One region of the Peribacillus sp. FW305-BF15 genome, then DNA from elsewhere that is predicted to be linked to it. Evidence: riboswitches for the same ligand, from Rfam matches in the RefSeq annotation. Region 1 holds a riboswitch; each other region holds the start of a gene.
The links. A riboswitch is a leader RNA that binds a small molecule or an ion and turns the genes downstream of it on or off. The one in region 1 is predicted to bind lysine.
Positions count from the first base shown of each region.

Region 2: it holds a riboswitch for lysine, as region 1 does, so the genes downstream of both, AC3WLU_RS15635 (aspartate kinase) here and dapA (4-hydroxy-tetrahydrodipicolinate synthase) in region 1, are expected to answer to the same signal.
Region 3: it holds a riboswitch for lysine, as region 1 does, so the genes downstream of both, AC3WLU_RS07140 (amino acid permease) here and dapA (4-hydroxy-tetrahydrodipicolinate synthase) in region 1, are expected to answer to the same signal.

Region 1 is NZ_JBYSYV010000024.1:25,755-33,564, reverse strand. Features, by position in the region: gene AC3WLU_RS21270 (hypothetical protein) at 99-572, shown strand; gene AC3WLU_RS21265 (Ger(x)C family spore germination protein) at 1,288-2,376, opposite strand; gene AC3WLU_RS21260 (GerAB/ArcD/ProY family transporter) at 2,373-3,458, opposite strand; gene AC3WLU_RS21255 (spore germination protein) at 3,480-4,955, opposite strand; lysine riboswitch at 5,327-5,505, shown strand; gene dapA (4-hydroxy-tetrahydrodipicolinate synthase) at 5,639-6,535, shown strand; gene AC3WLU_RS21245 (D-2-hydroxyacid dehydrogenase) at 6,664-7,626, shown strand.
Region 2 is NZ_JBYSYV010000013.1:106,095-113,904, reverse strand. Features, by position in the region: gene sdhA (succinate dehydrogenase flavoprotein subunit) at 1-562, opposite strand, end outside; gene AC3WLU_RS15645 (succinate dehydrogenase cytochrome b558 subunit) at 633-1,241, opposite strand; gene AC3WLU_RS15640 (YslB family protein) at 1,625-2,095, shown strand; gene AC3WLU_RS15635 (aspartate kinase) at 2,159-3,391, opposite strand; lysine riboswitch at 3,481-3,657, opposite strand; gene uvrC (excinuclease ABC subunit UvrC) at 3,719-5,491, opposite strand; gene trxA (thioredoxin) at 5,595-5,915, opposite strand; gene AC3WLU_RS15620 (electron transfer flavoprotein subunit alpha/FixB family protein) at 6,117-7,094, opposite strand; gene AC3WLU_RS15615 (electron transfer flavoprotein subunit beta/FixA family protein) at 7,164-7,810, opposite strand, start outside.
Region 3 is NZ_JBYSYV010000005.1:165,755-173,564, reverse strand. Features, by position in the region: gene AC3WLU_RS07145 (glycoside hydrolase family 13 protein) at 1-17, shown strand, start outside; gene AC3WLU_RS07140 (amino acid permease) at 67-1,518, opposite strand; lysine riboswitch at 1,615-1,800, opposite strand; gene AC3WLU_RS07135 (LacI family DNA-binding transcriptional regulator) at 2,058-3,020, opposite strand; gene AC3WLU_RS07130 (metal ABC transporter solute-binding protein, Zn/Mn family) at 3,650-4,573, shown strand; gene AC3WLU_RS07125 (metal ABC transporter ATP-binding protein) at 4,586-5,341, shown strand; gene AC3WLU_RS07120 (metal ABC transporter permease) at 5,352-6,275, shown strand; gene AC3WLU_RS07115 (metal ABC transporter permease) at 6,272-7,153, shown strand; gene AC3WLU_RS07110 (FtsW/RodA/SpoVE family cell cycle protein) at 7,300-7,810, shown strand, end outside.

The DNA.
Region 1 (7,810 bases):
TATTCATGGGCGAATACGATAAAGGCAGGGATTCTAGTAAATTTGTACAAGCATGTTTTGTTTTATCTCATATATATAGTAGAAAAGGAGTGATATTTATGAATTCAAGTAATGATTTTTTATGCCGTCATAATCCATTCTGCGGTCATAGTTCATCCTGCCATGATAAGTCATCCTGCTGTGATAAGTCATCCTGCCATGATAAGTCATCCTGCTGTGATAAGTCATCCTGCCATGATAAGTCAACCTGCTGTGATAAGTCATCCTGCTGTGATAAAGCAAAGGACAAAGGGCATAAACAAAAAAGATCTTCGCCAATCGGACAAGCATGTCAGACCCGACAACAAATAAGTGAGTTTTTAAGGACTTCCATCATTGGTTCAATCATTGGATTCACTACAACCGCAGAACCATTTACACCTATATTTGTAGAGTTACGCAGTTTTGATGCTGTTACCGGGCAAGTGATAGTTACTGACAGAGCAATGGGTAATTTCACTATTAGCCTTTCATCTATTTGTTCCGTTAAAACGATTTGTCCCGCTACAACGCAACCGATGTTTAATGCTTAAGACTTTATAGAGGATTGGGAAAAACTTAAAAACTCCCCTAAGGGAGATGGGGGTCAGGAAGTTCTGAATGACTCCTTCATATTCTTCTCTATTCCAAGCAGGGTATAAATTGTCTCAGAAGACAAACTCGATGAAAATCGAGTTTGTCTATTTTTATGGCTTGTACAATTTGGACGTTGATGGGAACGTAGGGCACTCGCTTTCCGCGGGCGGTCGGCCCTCGGCTTTCGCTTGCGGGGTCTCCCCTAGACGCGCTTTTCTAAGCAGCATCTCGTACACCCGCTCCAATCAACTTTGTCTTACCTTTTAGATAGAACACTTTTGCCTGGAGTCATTTTTGTTTTAAAATAGAAGTATTAAAACTTGAGGTGATGAGGATGCTTTCTAAACATGATTCTATTCAGCGAGATCAACTTGAAATATTACTTTAGATCAACTGGTGCCACCGAACCATTTGGTTCGTAAAATGGAGGCTGCCATTGACTTCACTTTTAATACTTTAATTGCGTCTTACTTTTTCAGCAAAATGTAGTGGTGGTTCAAGGGATTTTTAGAATAATTAGATACATAGACTGCAGATGGAAATTCATAAAATAATTTTCAGCACAAAAAAAAAGCATCCTGTAAATGATGCTGATATTTTAAAAATCAACTCCCTATTAAGAAGAACTCCTGTCGCTTTATTTTCCCTAATAAACCGCAACTCCGTTTACTCCTATTCCACAACGCCCGATTCTAAAATTTCAACTTTAGCATTCACATTTATCGGGATAGAAGTATACATTTCATCCCATTTTTTCTTATCCCAGCTTCTAGTCCTCGTGCGTACTTGTTCGCCAATCCCCAGGGGATCAACATGTAGTTTTTGAAAATTCCTCACTAATTTTTCCGAGCGTTCCTTCACATCTTTGGACATTTTATCTTCTATAATTTTAATCATTTTAGGAGTTACTTCATCACCTGTATATTCTCGCAATATTGCCTTTATCTCAAGATCGATCGTTATAGGAGTATCTGTCATCGGCTTTGAAATCTTATAAGACCTTTTAGTTTTTATATTGTTGACGGAAGCAAATTCTCTCCCTTCAATTTTTGTAGAGAACCCTTCCTTGCTTGTTGTATTTTCATATAGCATTTTGAAAATAACATTTTCACGGCTCGTAGTCTGATACACGTATTCCCCTTTACTATTAAACATGGCATTTCCTTTAATATAAACTTTCCCATCCAATGCTTTTACGATAGGTAAGAATGGGTCCATTCCTTCAGAGTAATGAGCATACAAAAAAAGATGGAGGTTAGTTCTAGGCAGCATACCCGTTTTTATATTTTGCTCAATTGTATTAGATAAATAAATTCCTTTATCTATGTTGCCAAACTGGGGGCTTAACACATCCTTTGAACTTCCTTCGACAATGCCGAGTTTTAAAGTAGTTCCAATTGAAGGGTCTCTGATTAATGTATCGATTAGATAGAATATCCCTTGTTTCGCAAGCCTTTTTTCGTATAAGACCACCTCTAATTTCCCACTAAAGATGGGTCTTTCAGATTGCTGATTCATCTCATCTCGCACGTCTTTACTAAGTGATGATTTCGAACTATAGGTAATATTTTTAATGGTTTTATCAGGATAATAAAGAGGTGTTACAGCGATAGCTTCGAAATGAGTCTTATCGACATAATCATATCCGATGGCTGTTGCCAAATTTATTTCATCGAGAACTTTGCTATCCACCCCCATGCAGCCTGAGAGAACACTAATTAAAAGAAGTATCAGGGCCATTTTCGCGAATAAAACTCTCATTTCTTATCTTCCTTTTTATTTGACATGACAGTGGATAAACACACCAGAAATAAGACATAAGGAATTTCCAAAACCAAACCTAAATTTGAAATGTAATCCACATATTGATTAATCATTCCCCTGCCTTTAATCAGATTTGTCATCACAACCAATAAAATCAATAGTAGAGCATAAATTGTTTTCTGCTTCATTTTAAAGTATTGTGAAATCCCCCTTGCCGAAACCCACATATAGAGACATACACTAGGTACTAAAACTAAGACCCATGTAGCGATACCTATGTACTCAAACCGTTCAACGAAAGGCATTTGTACAATTCCCCAAAAGGACAAAGTTGCCCAAATATATCTACTGATTTGGTCTTCACTGTAATACCCTATTGTCAGGATCGTTAGGCATAAATAAAGGAAAACAGAAGTAAGATTTCCTAGTTGCGCCCACTTTTGTGTACTTTTACGATGCTTAACTAATGGATAATACATCATTAAAGTGGAAACGCCTAAATAGCTATATGACATTTGCTTAGATGCAAGGGCCATGTCTTTAAGAGAATGATCCCAAATGGGCAATAGGTTGCGAAAATGTGTGAATTCCAGCGGGAAATAAAAAGTTAGAATTAAATAAGAAGGGATACTGATCCCTAAAAAGCAAATACCGGCGACCACTCTAAACCCACCTAAAACCACATAATAAATTAATAAAGCAAATATGGAGGTCACCATCCATGTGTTAATTTGGGGGAATACCCATGATTGAACGATTTCAAGATAAGATCTTAAAACAGAAATACCCACCATCAGCCAATACAGTATCCAGATGATATTTAGTAAACCGCCAAGCCACTTTCCAAAAAGTCGTTTCTGTATGCCTATTAAGTCCATATCGTGGCGATTTAATAGCTTGTACATGCCCCAAATACCCAAAGAAAAGACTACACCGCTTATAATGACCGCCATCCAAGCATCATGGCCAGCAGATTGAATAATTATCCTTTGAAATCCCAGGACCCCTACACCTATCTGAATTTTAACGATTAAAAAATAGACTAGAAATGGTGAGATTTGATCACTTTTATCGTTCATGTAAGAAACCTCCACTCTCACTTAGTCTTTAGAATCTTCCTTGGGTTCTAACCGAACAGTGTCTTCCGTCTGAACCTCAATTGGACGTTTAGCCTGAAGAAAAAATGGTAAACGAATCAAGGCATCCCGCATATCATAAATCCTTGGCGGATATAATGGTTCAAGAAATGGCCTCCCTAAGGAACTTATCCTCAGTAAATGCACAAGCAAAAAACAAAAACTGATAGCTATACCCAATAATCCTAAAAAATAAGCCATGAGTAGGAGAGGAAATCGAATTAAGCGAATGGTATTACCCATTTGATAAACAGGTGTAGTAAAAGAACCAAGAGCCGACAATGCAACAAGAATTAATAATACATTACTCGTTAGCCCTGCCTCAACAGATGCCGTCCCAATTACAATACCACCTACGATACCTATTGTTTGACCTACTTTAGTCGGCAGTCTAGCTCCTGCCTCCCTGAGAAGTTCGATGGCTAATTCCAAGATTAATGCTTCTAAAATCGGTGGAAATGGAATTCCGCTACGAGAAATCACAAGCGTACTTACTAAATCCTTTGGGATCAACTCATAATGATAAGTGAGAACTGCGACATATATGGGGGTCATTAGGATGGAAAACAATACAGCAAAAAAACGAATAAGCCTAAAGAATGAGGCAATCGTCCAGTTGAGAAAATAATCTTCGAATGCCGCAAAGTATTCAAAGAATGTGGAGGGCCCAAGTAAGCCATGTGGAGCTCCATCCACCAAGATCACTACTTTGCCTTCTCCTAGTACCGCAGCCAATCGATCAGGTCGTTCCGTATCGATAAATTGAGGAAAAGGAGAATTTTTATTATCTTCAATCATTTGTGAAATATAGGAGCTATCAATTATTTGGTTAACCCTTAAATCAGATATGCGCTGTATGACGGTTTCTACATTCTCCTTATTTGCAATTCCTTCTATATGAAGCACAGCTACTCTTGTTTTGGATAACTTCCCAACAATAATTTCTTCAACAGCAAGTTCTGCAATTGGAAGCCGTTTTCGGATTAAATATAAATTCGTATCAAGTGATTCGACCAGTGCCTCTTTCGGACCGACAACACTGAACTCTACCTCTGGCAGTGTAACTTGCCTCGAAGTGTTATTTGCTGCTTTAACTAAAACTGCTTGATCAGATTGATTATTTAATGTTATGGCTATATAACCCATTAACAGCTGACTTTGTAATTCAGCAGGATCTTTTGTAAAAACAAGCCCCTCTATTGGCAAGTTGTGTACAAGCTCCTCCAGAGTTGAAGAATTTGTATGTAAAAAAGGAAGGAGGTCTCTATGCATTATATCTTTATCAATTAATGTATCGAAAAAGGATACACAGTATATTTCATTTTCAAAATTGAGTGTAAAGCTTGTGAAGTCCTTGGACTTTTGCAGATGTTCGAGTACATCAGTGAAGTCTGTAGATTTATGATTTTCTTGCTTTTTAAAGAATGAATATCTTTTCAATAGACTCCACTCCTTTGATTGTAAGATATGGATATTATTAACGAATGGTAGGATTTTATACGCACGAATACTTAGTTGAAATTACTGATTAAAATTAGCGGCCAACTGTAATTTTCAATAAATTTATCAGTGAGTTTTAATCTGATAAATGAAAAAGAATCATTAAAGGGAGTTGTATTGTCTACTACTCCCTCGTCCATTGAATATTTATTCAGCCTATAACGAATAAAAAGATGAATCCACCCCAATACTCTAGCCATCTTCATAGATTTCTAGCATTCTTAAAAAACTTCATAATTAGGCTTGCAACAGAATGGATTCCCTGTTATATTACAATCAATTAAATATTTTCTTACTTCAAATTTTTTTGAAGTGAGGATAGAGGAGCAAAGACCATTAGTACACATTTTGAGGAGAATGAGATCCTATGACTATTGTGGAAAGGGGAATTTGCCGAAGCGGAAAGAATCTCATGTTCTTGAAGCTGGTTCTGCTATTGAATAAATACAGGACTGTCATATAGGAAACTATATGGAGGGCTATCTTATGCGCGGAAACATTTTTTGGTAAATATTGTTTCTACTGCAGCAGCGAATCCTCGTTGTTGCTTTTTTGCGTTTACTCCTGAATGGCCCTAACCACCTCTGAATATTTTTAAAAATTATACAAAAGGGTGTGAAGTTATGAATTTTGGCCAAGTTTTAACCGCAATGGTTACCCCGTTCAATCATAATGAAGAGGTTGATTTTAATGCTACGAGAACTTTAGTAAACCATTTGATTGCTAATGGTTCTGATGGATTAGTAATAGCTGGTACAACTGGAGAGTCCCCTACCTTAACTCAAGAAGAGAAAATAGATTTATTCAAATTTGTTGTAGATGTTGTTGATGGAAGAGTTCCAGTCATAGCTGGAACCGGCTCAAATAACACGAGAGCTTCCATCAGCTTAACAAAGCAAGCAGAGGCAGCAGGAGTCGACGGAATCATGCTCGTCACCCCCTACTATAACAAGCCGTCCCAAGAAGGACTATTTCAGCACTTTAGCGCTATAGCCCATTCAACATCATTACCGGTAATGCTTTATAATATTCCAGGTCGAAGTGTTGTAAACATGTCAGTGGAGACGATTGTCAGCCTCTCAAAAATCAACAATATCGTGGCAGTAAAAGAAGCAAGCGGTGACTTGGATGCCATGGCACAAATCATAAGCAAAACAACTAGTGATTTTACTTTGTACAGCGGCGATGATGGGTTGACATTACCGGTTTTAGCCATCGGTGGAACAGGCGTTGTTTCGGTTTCTTCACACATAATCGGTAATGAAATGCAAGAAATGATCAATAGCTTTAAAAATGGTGATGTCCTTGGCGCTGCCGCTGCACATCGTACACTTCTTCCAATCATGAAAGCATTATTTGCTGCACCAAGCCCGGGACCAGTAAAATCAGCATTAAATATGCGGGGGTTACATGTTGGAGGTGTCCGCTTACCATTGATCCCTTTAAACGATGAAGAAGAAAGAGCACTGCAAATAGTTCTGCAGCCTAGTAACGCAGAAGCCATTTTATTAAATAAATAAAACTAATGATTCTGGAGAAATTTTAAAAAGCAGTGCATACTCGAAAGAAATGCACTGTTTTTTTATCCATGTACGACTCAGGAGAAAGAATTTATACTATATATAAAGAATCAATAAGGAGAGAGCCAATGGGGGGTACACACAAACCAAACATTCTTGTATTTAGTCCTATTCAGTCAGAGGTCGATGCTTATGCTGATCATATCCGAAATAGTGGGTTTATATCGGTAAAGACAGCGAAAACTTTGGAGGAAGCAGAAAAATATTTACCCGGCACTGAAGTTATTTTGGGATGGAATTTCCCGACGCAATTACTAAGTAAACCAGTTGCCTCATCTGTTCGCTGGTTTCAATCAATGGGAGCCGGGGTCAATGATTTGATTGCAGACAAATCGATACCTCAAAACATTACAATAACTCGAATTATTGACCAATTTGGTGCTTACATCTCTGAATATGTATTTTCGTTTCTCTTGGACATAGTGAAAGACGGTCCTCGGATGAGACAATCGCAATTGGAGCGGAGATGGGATCCTTTCATTTCTGAAACTCTAAAGGGGAAAACAATCGGGGTGGCTGGACTTGGATCGATTGGCGCTGAACTTGTACGTAAAGCCCGGGCATTTGATATGAATGTGCATGGGTTAAGCTTTAGTGGAAAACAAGCAACACTCGTGGATCTCCACTTTACTCCAGATCAATGGGGTGAATTTGTAAAAGATCTGGATTATTTGGTCCTGACCCTTCCTTTAACGGATTCCACTTATCATATCATTAACCAGGACCTTCTTTTAGCGATGAAGTCCAACGCTTACCTTATCAACGTTGGCCGCGGAGCACTGATAGATGAGGGGGATTTACTATCTGTCATGCGGGAAGGACATCTTCAGGGAGCGGTCCTCGATGTTTTTGAGACAGAACCGTTGCCAAAAGAACATGCCTTCTGGTCCATGCCCAATGTGTTTGTCACTTCCCACCTGTCAGGGCCAAGTACGATTAACGAAGTGAGCAGCTTTTTCATAGAAAATTTAAGTCGATTTTCAAGTGAACAACCATTAAGTGGAATGGTAGATCGGAACCGGGGGTATTAAACCCGATTAGAATTGTTGTTATTTGCTTGCAATTATTTATTGAAAAGGCCGCATTCTTCAACGGAGGAATGCGACCTACAAACTAAAAGTGAATAATTTGATTTTTTTCAAGGATTATTGAAAGTGGATTTTCATTTGTTTAGCTTTATCTCCCTCTTACAAATCAAAAACCCTCACAAGAGAT
Region 2 (7,810 bases), on a different contig from region 1:
GGAATGATTTGATTTCCATTGAAGTCAGGTTTTGTGCTACGATACCGCGTGCTGTTTGCTCATCATCGATAACAGCTCCAAGGAATTCCCAGCCTTCATATTTCGTTACAAGGCCTTCTACTTCATAACGGCGAACCTGCTCGTCCAATGCGTAAAGTAATTGCTGTCCAGTTGTTGCACCAGCGAATGCTGTACGGCTATGTTGAGTGCCACCGAAACGACGGAAATCAAGAAGACCTTCCGGAGTACGGTTGAACATAACACCCATACGGTCAAACATATGAATGATTGATGGTGCTGCTTCACACATCGCTTTAACCGGCGGTTGGTTAGCCAAGAAATCTCCGCCATAAACTGTATCGTCGAAGTGGATATATGGAGAATCCCCTTCACCTTTTGTATTTACTGCCCCGTTGATTCCGCCTTGGGCACAAACTGAGTGAGAGCGTTTAACAGGCACTAAAGAAAATAAATCAACCTGTTGTCCCAGCTCTGCTGCTTTGATCGTAGCCATTAATCCAGCTAGACCTCCACCAACGATAACTATTTTACCTTTACCCAATTCTGTCACTCCCTTATTTCCATTAGCCAAGCTATGTTTTTCCTAATTCTTATAAATGAACTCTATCTTCTTATACGAATGCGAAAATTGCGCTGATTCCGATATAAGAAAGAAGAACGAAAACGATCAATGTAAAGTAAGTCATGATTCTTTGCGATCTTGGTGAAACTGTAAGACCCCAGCTCACAGCAAATGACCATAATCCATTAGCAAAGTGGAAGATTGCCGAGATAATACCAACAATATAGAACACAATCATGAATGGACTAGAGAAAATCTCTGCCATCATGTCAAAGTTAACTTCAGCACCCATAGCTGCTTGGATTCTAGTTGCCCATATATGCCAAACAAGGAAAATCAACGTTATGATTCCAGTTAGGCGTTGTAGCATGAACATCCAGTTACGGAAGAAACTAAATCTGCCTAAATTGTTTTTTGCTGTAAAGGCAATATAGATTCCGTACACAGCATGGAAAATGAGCGGTAGATAGATGACGACCCATTCTACCAAAATCTTCACGGGCGTAAACTCAATTAAATGAACTGCCCCATTAAAAGTCTCTTCTCCTTTTGTTGCCATAAAGTTTACAGATAAATGAAAAATTAGGAATAGACCAATTGGAATTACTCCTAGAAGTGAATGAAGCCTGCGATTCCCAAACTCACGATTTTTTGCCACTAAGTGCCCCCCCTTAATTTGTGAAAAATCATGCAAAGATAAACTGGTGGCTACCTTTTATCTCCGCGTGAAAATACAGTATAGAGTCAAAAAACTCCTCTATACTTCCTTTACAATTATGTGACATGTCCATTTTACTCCTGACTTCTATGTGCGTCAAGAAAACGGATACAAGAAATCTCTTTTTCAGAATAGATTTTATTGGATTATCTTGGGTATTTTTTGTTTGTCAAGATGATATTTTGAATAAATTTCTAATTTAACTATTAATATCTCGGTATAATTTATCATTTTTTTCCAATTGCTATTTAAATAAATAAAAAACAGTATAATTTGCAAAAGAAATACGTTTATAATAGATTTACAGAAAGAGGCGATAAACTATGAAAAAAAATATTGCTGCTGCGATAGAAGAAGAGATTCAAACGGAAGAAATTCAAACTGAAGAATTCAAAGTTCCAGCTTTCGGGTACGAATTAATCAGAGAAGTTCTATTGAACGATATTCTCGGAAAAGACTCTAATCAAATCCTCTATTGGGCAGGTAAACAATTAGCAAGAAAATTCCCATTGAAGGGCGATCAGGAAGTGATTGAATTTTTCCAAAGCGCTGGATGGGGCAATCTGGAAATCTTGAAGTATACGAAACACCAGATGGAATTATCCCTCACGGGTGAAATAATCAGCCGCCGCCTGGATTTACACCCTGATTGTCACTTCCAGCTTGAAGCCGGTTTCCTTGCCGAGCAGTTTTCACTGCAAAAAAAATTCCTCAGCGAATCAACGGAAGAAATCAAACGCCGCGCAAAAAAAGTGATATTCACCATCCAATGGGATCCCAGAGATCCAATCTAATGAGCCCTGAAAACAGACTTACCCTTTTTACCGGAAGTCTGTTTTTTATTGGACTCCTGACACTTAAGCTAGCACATTTGCATGCTGACCAAGTTTAAATGCTTCATGAAGGGATTCAACCGCCTTCACCATTTCCTTTTCATTGACGACGGTCGAAACTTTAATTTCCGATGTGCTGACCATTTTCACCTGGATGCCTGTATTGGCCATCACTTCAAACATTTCGGCAGCCACTCCCGGATTGGATACCATACCAGAACCGACGATGGACACTTTGGCCAATCCGCTCTCCGTTTCGACCCGGTCGAATCCCAATTGTTCTTTATTATTTTCCAGAACGATCAAGGCCGCTTCCGTATCTTCACTTTTTGTGGAAAAAGATAGATTCGTCGTATCCTCGGCAGTCATGCTTTGAATGATGATGTCCACATTGATCCGGTTTTTCGCAAGCGTCGTGAAGATCGTGGATAATGCACCAAGTGATTGGGGCAAACCATATATTGTGACCCTCGTAATACTGTCTTCAAAAGCAATGCCGCGTACAATTAAGTTTTCTTCCATAGTTGCTTCCTCCTCTATGATCGTACCTGATTCTCTCTCCATGCTTGAACGGACTTCAAGCGGAATTTGATAATTTTTTGCATATTCGACAGCCCTTGGGTGAAGGACGCCCGCCCCCAGGTTGGCAAGTTCCAGCATTTCATCGTAAGAAATGGATTGGAGTTTTCGCGCGCCTTTTATGTAGCGTGGGTCCGTTGTGAAAACACCCGTTACATCTGTATAAATATCGCATCTATCCGCATTAAGCGCTGCTGCGATGGCAACTGCCGTGGTATCGGAACCGCCTCGCCCTAAGGTAGTGATTTCCCCATTTGCATCGTTACCCTGGAAACCGGCTACGACCACTATTTTCTTCTCCTGAAGCTGGGCTTGGATCCTCGTGGCATCGATGTTTAAAATCCGGGCATTCCCATGAACGGATTCCGTTTGCATGCCAGCCTGCCAGCCGGTATACGAAATGGCTTCATGTCCTTCTTCAATCAATGCCATCGTTAACAGGGAAATCGTTACCTGTTCCCCAGTCGTCAATAGCATATCCATTTCCCTCTTGCTTGGGGATCCGGAAATATCACGCGCCATGGAAACCAATTGGTCCGTTGTTTTCCCCATAGCTGAAACAACGACGACAACCTCATTTCCTTTCTCCGCTTCCTCGATTACCCGATTGGCAACATTTTTGATTTTTTCTACGCTACCGACGGATGTTCCGCCGAATTTTTGAACGATTAATGCCATCCTCATGCACCCTCTCTACTTTTTAGGCAATAAAAAAAGCAATGAGAAATATCTCATTGCTGTGGTCACATATCTTAATACTGTAATCACAGTGAGATAGCTCTCCAGGGTATAAACCCTGACAATCCGCCATTTATTAAATGTCGGACCAGGAGGACAAGGTATGAGTCTTGTCTTCCTTCGGCGGCGTCCCCTTTCAAAACCTTTCATGGAAGCTCATACTTCTCCAGGTTTTTACTCTTGAATTCCGCACCTCTATCAGCACTTTTAAGTTGTCTAGTTAAAAATTCCTTTTAATCATAGCATAGAGATTTATCGGTAGCAAGATTATTCTTGTAATTTTCTAACGATTCCCTCGGCTACCCCTTTTGGCATGCCAGCTTCCATGATTTCCTCGGCCGTCGCCTCTTTGATTTTCTTCAATGATCCAAAATGCCTTAATAATTGCTTCCTTCGCTTTTCCCCGACTCCTGGAATATCATCAAGCTGGGAGTGAACCGCATTTTTCCCGCGTAGCTGGCGATGAAACGTAATCGCGAACCGATGCACTTCATCCTGAATTCTTTGCAATAGGTAAAATTCCTGGCTCCTTGAATCAAGAGGTACAAGTTCAAGCGGATTTCCGATCATCAATTGCGAGGTCCTATGCTTTTCATCCTTAATGAGGCCTGAAAGTGGAATATCCAAGCCTAATTCATTTTCCAGAATATCCCGTACCGCTTCGACATGTCCCTTTCCGCCATCAATGATGATCAAGTCCGGAAGCGGCAGCCCTTCTTTCAATACTCGTGAATACCTTCTTCTGACCACTTCACGCATCGATTCATAATCATCAGGTCCCTGGACCGTCTTGATCTTATATTTTCGGTACTCTCTTTTTTCCGGCTTCCCATCAATGAACACGACTAAAGCGGAAACGGGGTCACTTCCCTGGATATTGGAGTTATCGAAAGCTTCAATTCGATGCGGGGTGTAGATACCCAGTTGTTTCCCGAGGTTTTCCACCGCATTGATCGTTCTTTCTTCATCCCTCTCAATCAAAGAGAATTTTTCCTGAAGGGCGATGGAGGCATTTTTATTCGCCAATTTAAGCATGTCTTTTTTCGCTCCCCGTTTCGGGTGAATCGTTTTGACACCAAGCAGCCCTTCGGCCATTTCGGCATCCACAGATTCAGGCAGCAAGATTTCCTTTGGTTTAAAATGGTTCGTAATCTCGTAAAACTGACCGAGGAATGTAAGAAGTTCCTGTTCGGGTTCATCGTAGACCGGAAAAAGCGAAACATCCCTTTCTATCAATTTACCCTGCCGGACAAAAAATACCTGAACGCACATCCAGCCTTTATCATAGGCAAAGCCAAATACATCCCTGTCGATGAAATCGGTCGTCATCATTTTCTGCTTCTCCATCGTAATATCGATGTGGGCAATCTTGTCACGGAACTCCTTGGCCCTCTCGAAATCGAGTTCTTCCGATGCCTCCAGCATTTTTTCAGTCAGTTCTTTTTTTATTTCAGTATGCCCGCCGTTCAAGAACCGGTTGATATCATCGACCATTTTTTTATATTCCTGTTCCTCTACATCATATACACATGGGGCCAGGCACTGACCAAGGTGATAGTAGAGACAAACGCGATCCGGTAACGTATTGCATTTTCTTAGGGGATAGATGCGGTCGAGCAATTTTTTCGTTTCGTTAGCTGCAAATGCATTCGGATAAGGACCGAAATATTTCCCTTTGTCTTTTTTGACTTTTCGCGTAATGATTAGACGCGGGTGGCGTTCCGCAGTCAGCTTGATGAAAGGATACGTCTTATCATCCTTTAGCATGACATTATATTTTGGGTCATGTTTTTTGATTAAGTTCAACTCTAAAATAAGAGCCTCGATATTGGAAGAGGTGACAATGTATTCGAAATCCTCAATCTCGTTCACGAGTCGAAATGTTTTACCGTCGTGAGATCCCGTAAAATAAGAGCGGACACGATTCTTCAACACTTTCGCTTTGCCTACATATATAATCGTTCCCTGACGATCTTTCATTAAATAACAACCAGGTTGATCGGGAAGAAGGGCAAGTTTATTCTTTATTTGTTGATTCATGCATTCAGCCTCCTGTTCTCCCTTTTTTACAATCATTATATATCAAGATAGCGAAAAAAGCTTCAAGTCCGCAGACTTGAAGCTTTTTTTAGCTATCTTACTATTACGCGTGTTTTGCAATAAGTTCAGCAAGTGCTTCTTTAGGTTGGAAACCAACAACCTTATCGACCACTTCACCGTCTTTAAGGACGATTAATGTCGGGATGCTCATCACACCGAATTTTCCAGCTGTTTCTTGGTTTTCATCTACATCCACTTTTACGATTTTTGCTGTATCGCCAATTTCAGTATCAAGCTCTTGAAGAACAGGAGCGATCATTTTACAAGGTCCACACCATGGAGCCCAAAAGTCTACAAGAACGACACCTTCGCTAGTATCTGTTGTGAAAGTTTGGTCAGTTGCATTTACAATAGCCATATATATTTCCTCCTCAAATTTACTCAAATAACTAAAAACAGTATACCACTGTTGCTCAAATCGATGCTAATATTTTGCTTCAGTGGTAGGATGTCCAAAAAAAGAGTAACTATGCAGGCCAAAAACCCTCCCCATTAGCGCAAACAAAGGGGCAAGACATGTATCGGCTTATGCCGAATGTCTTGCCCCTCATCTGTATTATTTCTATTACGCGTTAACTTTAAGTTTTTTGAATTCTTCCGTAAGTAATGGAACGACTTCGAAAAGATCTCCGACAATTCCATAATCAGCCACATTGAATATGTTAGCTTCCGGGTCTTTATTGATGGCAACGATAACCTTGGAATTGGACATTCCCGCTAAATGCTGGATCGCACCGGAAATACCGCAGGCGATATAAAGATCAGGTGTTACGACTTTACCCGTTTGCCCGATTTGTAATGAGTAATCGCAATAGTCTGCATCACATGCTCCCCGGGAAGCTCCTACCGCTCCGCCAAGAACCTGTGCCAGTTCCTTTAATGGTTCAAAACCATCTTCACTTTTCACGCCACGGCCACCCGCGATGATTACTTTCGCTTCTGAAAGGTCGACCCCTTCACTGGCTTTTCTAACAACATCCTTAATGATTGTCCGTAAATCCTTAATATCCACACTTAATGTAGAAACATCACCAGAGCGGGACTCATCTTTCGCTAATGGTTCGATATTGTTCGGACGGATTGTCGCGAAAATCACGCCAGCTGTAACAATTTTCTTTTCAAATGCTTTACCAGAATATATCGGGCGGGTGAAAACGATATTTCCGCCTTCTTCTTCAATGGATGTAACGTCGGAAATCAATCCTGATTCAAGTTTTCCAGCCAATTTAGGTGCAAGGTCTTTTCCTAAGGCTGTATGCCCAAAGAAAATTCCTTCCGGCTTTTCCTGCTCGATGACGGCAAGCAAGCTTTGCGCATATCCATCTGAAGTATATTGTTTCAATTGATCATTTTCGACTGCAATAACCCGGTCTGCACCATACTGGATCATTTCATTACCGAAATTCTGAACACTGTCACCAACTAAAACACCAACGATTTCCCCGCCATCCGCTGCAAGCTTAGCCGCACCGATAGCTTCAAATGATACATTTCTTAGTGAACCATCACGAACTTCGCCCAATACAAGAAACTTTCTAGCCATTTATAAAAACCTCCTGTGCTCTATTTTTCTTTTTGTCGTGTGTTGTTGTTTTGAGATGTACCGTATCGATTAAATCACTTTTGCTTCACTGCGTAATAACTGAACAAGCTCGGTAACTTGAGCACTGATTTCCCCGTCCAAAACTTTTCCAGCTTCTTTTTTAGCAGGAAGGTAAATTTCAATCGTTTTTGTTTTGGCCTCAACATCGTCCTCTTCCAAATCCAGGTCATCCAATTCCAATTCTTCAAGCGGTTTTTTCTTTGCCTTCATGATTCCTGGCAATGAAGGATAACGTGGCTCATTTAGCCCTTGTTGCGCTGTCACCAATAATGGAAGAGAGGCTTCGATCGTTTCAGAGTCCCCTTCGACATCACGGATAACGCTTACATTTCCATTTTCTATGTCCAATTTAGTAATGGTTGTAATATAAGGAATTCCCAAAATTTCGGCAACGCGTGGTCCCACTTGACCAGAGCCGCCATCGATTGCAACGTTCCCTGCAATGATTAGATCTGCATTTTTATCTTTTAAGTATTCGCCAATAATTTTGGCAGTCGTGAATTGGTCACCATTTTCTATGTCGTCTTCTATATTTATCAATACAGCTTTGTCAGCACCCATTGCCAACGCTGTGCGTAATTGCTTTTCAGCCTCTTCTGTTCCGACAGAAATAACCGTTACTTCGCCGCCTTGTGCATCACGCACCTGGATTGCTT
Region 3 (7,810 bases), on a different contig from region 1:
TTTATCATTTGAAATGAAAAAAGGACCTGTCCTTCTCCGGTTAGGGAAGAACAGGTCCTTTGCGTATTATTTTGTTTTAAGATCACATTCCTCAAGCGGAATGATTTTCGTTTTATGCTTAATTTTATAGCCGAACCATAGGACGAAAAATAGAATCAAGCCAATGTAGGAAACGAACATTGAATTCCAGTCGATTCCATCGCTGCTGAAAGCCTGATAGCCTTGTCCGATGATAATGATAATACAAAGGACAAGCGCGAATATAGGTCCGAATGGGAAGCCTTTTGCCCGGAATGGTAAAGCATTCATATCAAGGCCTTGAGCTGCATAAGCTTTGCGGAAGCGATAATGGGCAATCGCAATCCCTACCCAGGTGACGAATCCCGCCATGCCTGAAGCATTCAATAACCAGATATAAACGACGCCGTCCCCGAAAAATGAAGCTAAGAATGCAACACAGCCAACTAAGGAAGTCACGATAAGTGCATTCACGGGCACTCCTCTTTTATCTAACTTACCTAGGAATTTCGGTGCTTTCCCATCACGTGCCAAGTCCCATAACATACGGGTTGAAGCGTACATGCCAGAGTTACCGGCAGAGAGTACGGATGATAAAATGATCGCGTTCATGATCGATGCAGCAAATGCAAGGCCGGCCCGTTCAAATACAAGCGTGAATGGACTTACGGCAACATCTTCACTCAGTAAACGTGAATCCGTAAACGGAATGATCATGCCAATTACAAAAATGGCTAAGATATAGAATAAGATGATACGCCAGAAAACGGATCTGATCGCTTTTGGGATATTTTTTTCTGGATCCTCACTTTCACCAGCAGTCACTCCAAGCAATTCCGTACCTTGGAATGAAAAGCCGGCAGCCATGAATACACCTAGAATCGTGAAGAACCCTCCGTTAAAGGGACCTTCGCCCATTGTGAAATTGGAAAAACCGATTGGGTCTTTCCCACCCATGATTCCAAGAATGATCAGAACACCCGTAATCAAGAAAATGACGACTGTCACGACCTTGATCATGGCAAACCAGAATTCTGTTTCACCGAAACCTTTAACGGACATGTAATTGATAAGAAACATAATGATTAACGCAATGGCACTCCAGATAAATGAAGGGCTATCCGGGAACCAGAACTTCATAATTAAGACAACGGCTGCCAATTCGGCGGCAATGGTGATTGCCCAGTTATACCAGTAGTTCCAACCAATCGCAAAACCGAAGGACGGATCGACGAATTTGGATGCATAGACACGGAACGAACCGGCCACTGGCATGAACGCCGCCATTTCTGCAAGACTTGTCATTAAGTAATAAACCATGATGCCGATGACCGCGTATGCCACCAAGGCACCGCCGGGACCGGCTGAATGAATGGCACCGCCACTTGCTAAAAATAAACCTGTTCCAATTGTTCCACCTAATGAAATCATCATTAAATGACGCGCTTTCAGGCTCCTTTTCAGTTCAGTAGGGCTTGATGGTGATTGTGAATTTGACAATTGATGTTACACTCCTTTTTATTGGAAGGGAACGAAAAATAAAAAAACAGCAGTCGAAAAAGATCGACGGCTGTTTATAATAAACCCGTTTATCCTTCCGAAGATAGCTCCCCACGCTTTTTTGAAAAAACGTGACAGTGGTGTTCCTGTTCGGTAACACCGCCAGCGAGAATATACATGGAATATACCCTAACTTCGGCAACTTATCCTTTCAAACGGAGTCTTTAATTTTCCAGAATCTCGTCCGTTTTACTTTTATAAGCTGCAGCCTCTAACTCATCGGTAAATGAGGAAGTATTCAATTTTCTAAAATCGTTGGCGTCAGCTTGTAGGTGACGTCGTACGACTGTACTCATGAAATTCATGCAATCGCGAATAGATTGCTAGTAATTGAGTAAACTTTACTATATCAAAATTATAAAATAACTTCTGGGATATCGCAATGATTATTTCATGTGGTTATTTTTTCCTAGTTAATGAATGATGGCAGTAAGGAAGAATCAAGTGACGATGCACTAAAAAATAGCACATCCTGATAACTAAACGGTTTTCCTTTTTATTAGGGCATAGTCCAGTTTTACATGTTTGACCTCTTCAGGATTCTCAAAGAGATCCACTGCCATTTTCCCGATCCATTCCAGCGGTAAGGAAATGGTCGTGATGTCGAGCATTTCGCCAAGGCTATCATTATTGAAGCCGAGAATGGCCACATCTTCCGGTACCCTTATACCCAATTTCTTAGCGGTAAGAATGAAGCCTGCCGCCGTGTCATCATTCGTGATGATGATGGCTTCAGGTTTATCCATCATCGAATTCCATTCCTGAAACAATTGTTCACCGTCCTTAATGTGATAACTGCCTTCAAACAGCCATTCTTTATTGTTTATCAGTTGATGTTTACTCATGATATCGTTAAAGGCCTTTGTACGATGGGAACTGTTCCTGCTCTTTTTACGGCCGAGGCTGTATCCGATTTTCTTATATCCTTTAGCAATCACGTACTCAAGGGCACAGGAGAAAGCTGCATAATGATCAATGCTGATGGATGAGAATTCAGCCTGGGCGGTATCTTCACATAAAATAATCGGTCCGTATTTTTGATAATCCAAGAGGATTTTCATTTCCGAAATCCTTGAACAAACGATAATGCCATCGAGCTGCTTCATTTGCAGCATATTAAAAGCCTGGATCTCTTTCTCCCTGTCATAATTTGTTTGAAAGATGACGATATGACAGCCAATTGCATTTGCCTGTTTTGTGATTCCGTTAACGATTGCCCCGTAATATGGGTGATTGTTGAAGGGGATGATGACGCCGATAAGGTTGGTTTTCCCTTTTGAAAGATGGATGGCGTTGATGTTTCTCGTATAATTCAAGCGATTGATCGCTTCTAGGACGCTCTTTCTTTTATCGGGGCTTACATAAGGATGATCATTCAATACACGAGACACTGTTGAGACAGATACACCAGCACATTGAGCTATTTCTTTAATATTTGTCATGGTATCACCGTTTTTCTTTTTTTATATTGTACAGTATGAAACCCATTTCAGGGCAAGGGAACAGTGGGGACTGCTGAAGATTTCTGCAAATAGGGTCTTGTTATGGTATTGGTTTCATCCTTTAAGATTGGTCTAAGTCTTAGAGGAGGAGGAAAACATGATGTTCCAAACTTTAATCACCCTGTTTTTGCTTTGCGGAATCGAATTGGGATTTGCGTACTTGGCCATTTCCTTGAAACAGGAGAAATGAGTGGCAATGCCCGTCAAGAAGTTCGCGGCTTTACGCGTGGAAACCGCGTTTACACGTGAATTTCACGTTGTTCAGAAATAGCTCCCCTAGTTATGTTCACCAGTAAAACTCCACAATATAAATATAATTTCATCATACGGAATGACTGACTGTCAGGAAGCTGCCTAGTGGAGGTTCCTGACAGTTTTTGCTGTCTGTAAAAGTCATTCGCCTTTTTGAAATGTTTAAAAAAAGTTGCACTTTTTTTGTATATTTGTGTATAGTATAAAATAAGTTGTGTAGAGGAAACTTTTTAGCGTTTGCGACAATGAAAAAAATTTACACTTAATTTTGCACATGGCAAACTATTTTAGAGAGATGAAAAAGGGAGGGAATATGGATGGGTTTTCTTAAATCTATTGGAGGCGTGATTGCTGCATTGCTGGTTTTAACGGGGTGCGGCAATGATACGGCCGAAAGCGATAATGGCAATGGCAAGCTGGATGTCGTTACAACAACGGGAATGATTGGGGATTTGGTTGAGAATATCGGCGGTAAACATGTCGAGGTCACAAGTTTAATGGGACCGGGAGTCGACCCCCATCTATATAAAGCGACGCAGGGTGATGTGAAGACATTGGATTCGGCTGATATGATTTTTTATAACGGATTGCATCTTGAGGGGAAAATGACGGATATATTTGAAATGATGAGCAAGGATAAACCGACGATTGCCGTAACGGAAGACTTCAAGGAGAACCAACTTCGCAAAGTGGGTGCAAAGGAGCATGATCCCCACGTATGGTTTGATGTAAAGCTTTGGATCGTTGCGGCGGAGGCAGTTAAGAAAGAATTGATTGCCAAGGACCCGGACCATGAAGCGGAGTATCGTGAAAATTATGAGGAGTACGTTCTGCAATTGGAGGAACTTGATAAATATGTCCATGAGGAAATCAATAAAGTGCCAGAAGACCAACGGGTGCTCGTTACGGCACATGATGCTTTTGGGTACTACGGGCAGTCATATGGCCTGGACGTAAGAGGGCTCCAAGGGATCAATACATTATCGGAATATGGATCGAAAGATGTGACGGATATGCGGAACTATCTTGTGGAGAACAAAATAAAAGCGATTTTCATAGAGTCAAGCGTACCGAGGAAGGCTATCGAGGCTGTCATTCAAGGAGCAGGTAAGCAGGGCCACAAAGTGGAAATCGGCGGTGAATTGTTCTCGGATGCCATGGGTGAAAGAGGGACGGAAGAAGGAACGTATATCGGAATGGTCCGTCATAACACGGACACCATCGTCCGTGCTTTGAAATAGGGGGGAGAAACTATGAATCAAGCAGCTTTGAAGGTCGAGAATTTAACGATTGCTTATCATAAGAAGCCGGTTGTCGAAGATGTCTCATTTGAGGTGCCGGAGGGGAATTTAATCGGAATCATAGGCCCCAATGGAGCAGGGAAGTCCACTTTGATAAAGGGGATACTCGAATTGATCCCGAAAATATCGGGGCACATCACGATCAAGGGCTCTACTTATAAATCGATGAGGAAGAGTATCGGCTATGTACCACAGCGGGAGTCAGTGGATTGGGATTTTCCGACCAACGCACTTGATGTCGTGATGATGGGCAGATATGGTCATCTCGGATGGCTGAGGCGACCGGGGAAGTCCGAAAGGCAGAAGGGGATGGAGTGCCTGGAGAAGGTGGGGATGGCAGAATACGCAAACCGCCAGATCAGCCAGCTATCAGGCGGACAGCAGCAACGGATATTCCTGGCCCGGGCATTGGCACAGGAAGCGGATATTTATTTTATGGATGAACCGTTCGTAGGGGTGGATGCCGCAACAGAGAAAGCGATCATACAATTGCTGATGGAATTGAAGGAAAAAGGCAAAACCGTTCTTGTTGTGCACCATGACCTATCCACCGTGAAGGAATATTTCGACTGGACGATGTTATTGAATAAGAAGGTGATGAAAATAGGTCCGACAGAAAAAGTGTTCATTCCCGAATACCTACAGGCAACATATGGAGGCCGCCTAGCGATACTATCAGACACAAAGTCCGGCCTTTTATTAAAATGAGGTGTACACGATGAATATAATGGACATTATCAACGATCCAAATACAAGGTGGATATTGCTTGGCACGATGCTCCTCGGATTAAGCAGCGGGGTCATCGGCAGCTTTGCCTACCTCAGAAAGCAGTCTTTGCTTGGTGACACGCTCGCACATGCAGCATTACCCGGTATCTGTGTCGCCTTCATGTTAACTGGAGTGAAATCCACTTCTTACTTTTTGATAGGTGCCGCCCTGGCTGGCTTAGTCGCAGTCTTCTTGATCAGTGTGCTTACGAGATACAGTAAGATCAAGCAGGATGCGGCCTTGGGAATCGTCTTATCTTCTTTCTTTGGTTTCGGAATTGTGATGCTTACGCAAATCCAGCAGAGCGAGTATGGAAACCAGAGTGGATTGGATACCTTTTTATTCGGACAGACGGCGTCAATGGTCATGTCCGATGTATATATGATGATGACGGTTTCCTTCATTCTCATTTTCACTTGTACCGTATTTTTTAAAGAATTCAAATTACTGTCCTTTGATCCCGGGTTTGCTAAGGGGCTGGGATTGCCGGTGGTTTTTCTGGATTATTTCATCATGATGCTGATCGTGGCGGCTGTAGTGATCGGTATCCAGGCTGTAGGCGTCGTATTGATGGCATCTTTACTGATAACACCTGCGGTATCCGCAAGATATTGGACGGAGCGCCTGCATATCATGGTCATCCTGTCTGGTATATTCGGAATGTTGAGCGGTGTGTCTGGAACGTTGATCAGTACATCTGTCAATGATTTGCCGACAGGACCGTTAATTGTCTTATCCGCGACGGTATGGTTTTTCTTTTCCATGCTTTTTGCACCTAAACGCGGAGTGCTTTCATCTATATGGAGAAGGGTTTCGACAAAAAAGAAATATTCTCTCGAACAGGATAGAAGGAAAGGGAGCCACTCATCATGAATGATTTTTGGATTATCTTAGTCGGAGCATTAGTGGCGGGTTCTTGCAGTGTATTAGGGTGTTTTTTGATAGTCAGGAAAATGACGTTGATTGGGGATGCAATCAGTCATTCCGTTTTGCCGGGAATCGTATTGGCATTTTTAATAACCGGAACCCGTGATTCGGTTCCAATGCTGATCGGGGCTGCTGCGCTCGGCTTGCTTACCGTGTTCTTGATTCAGCTTTTCCAATCGTCGGGCGTTCAATCCGACGCTGCTATCGGGATTGTATTCACTTCCCTTTTTGCTACGGGGATCGTACTTGTGAGCTTGTACACGCAACAAATAGATTTTGACCTGGAACATGTCCTTTATGGAGAAATAGCCTATACTCCGTGGAACACGATGACAATCGGGGGAATCGAGGCTGGACCAAAAGCTGTTTGGATAGTCGGCAGTTGTTTTATCCTGAACCTCATACTGATTTTCCTTTTCTTCAAACAGTTTAAACTCGTTTCATTTGATCCGGCACTTGCTGCCGCGATGGGAATTCCTGTACTGTTCTTTCATTACTTATTGATGAGCCTCATTTCACTGACAACTGTTGCTTCTTTTGATAGTGTAGGTTCCATTTTAGTAGTTGGAATGCTCATCATACCTGCGGCAACGGCCTATCTGCTGTCAGACCGTTTAAGCCGCATGATATTGGTCAGTATCGGGGTCGGGGTGCTAAGTTCCGTCATCGGCTACTATTCAGCCACCATTTTGGATGCCTCGATATCAGGTTGCATGGTGGGGTCGGCCGCCATATTATTCGGATTGGCCTTTCTCTTCTCCCCAGGCAATGGATTGGTCAGCCTATTGCTGAAACGGAGAAAATCAAAGGAATCACACGCATAGCTCCCATGCGTGCAGGCTTCATGGAAATAACTCCATGAAGCCTGTAAACTATTCTTCTATATAGTTGTGATTTTATTTGTTTAAAGTATAATGAATAAGTGTATTTATAGATGTATCGCAGGAGCCTTTTTAAGGGAGAGTTAAGTATGGAAGAACAAAATAAATTTTCATCTCGAATAGATTTTTCTTTGGTCACAATATTGCTGTTATTATGCGTTGGAAGCTGCCTGGCAATCTATAGTGCCCAAACGACTGGACAGTACGCTGAAAACTTCTTAATTAAACAAATTTTTTGGTATATAGTGGGGATTGGAATCGTATTAGGGTTCATTACACTGGATTCGGACCAACTGAAAAAAATCTCTTGGTACGCCTATGGATTCGGATTGTTTTTGCTATTTTTGCTGATCATTATGCCGGAAAGCATCGTTCCTGTCCGGAATGGTGCGAAAAGTTGGTTCATCATTCCGGGAATCGGTTCGATTCAGCCATCGGAGTTCATGAAGGTTTTCCTGATTTTGGCTCTAGCCAATGTCATATCGAACCATCATCTAAAAAACACGCTGAAAACGATTCAAACGGATATTTGGCTGCTTATTAAAATCGGTCTTGTGACCGGTGCGCCCTTAATGTTAATCATGCAACAGCCGGATTTGG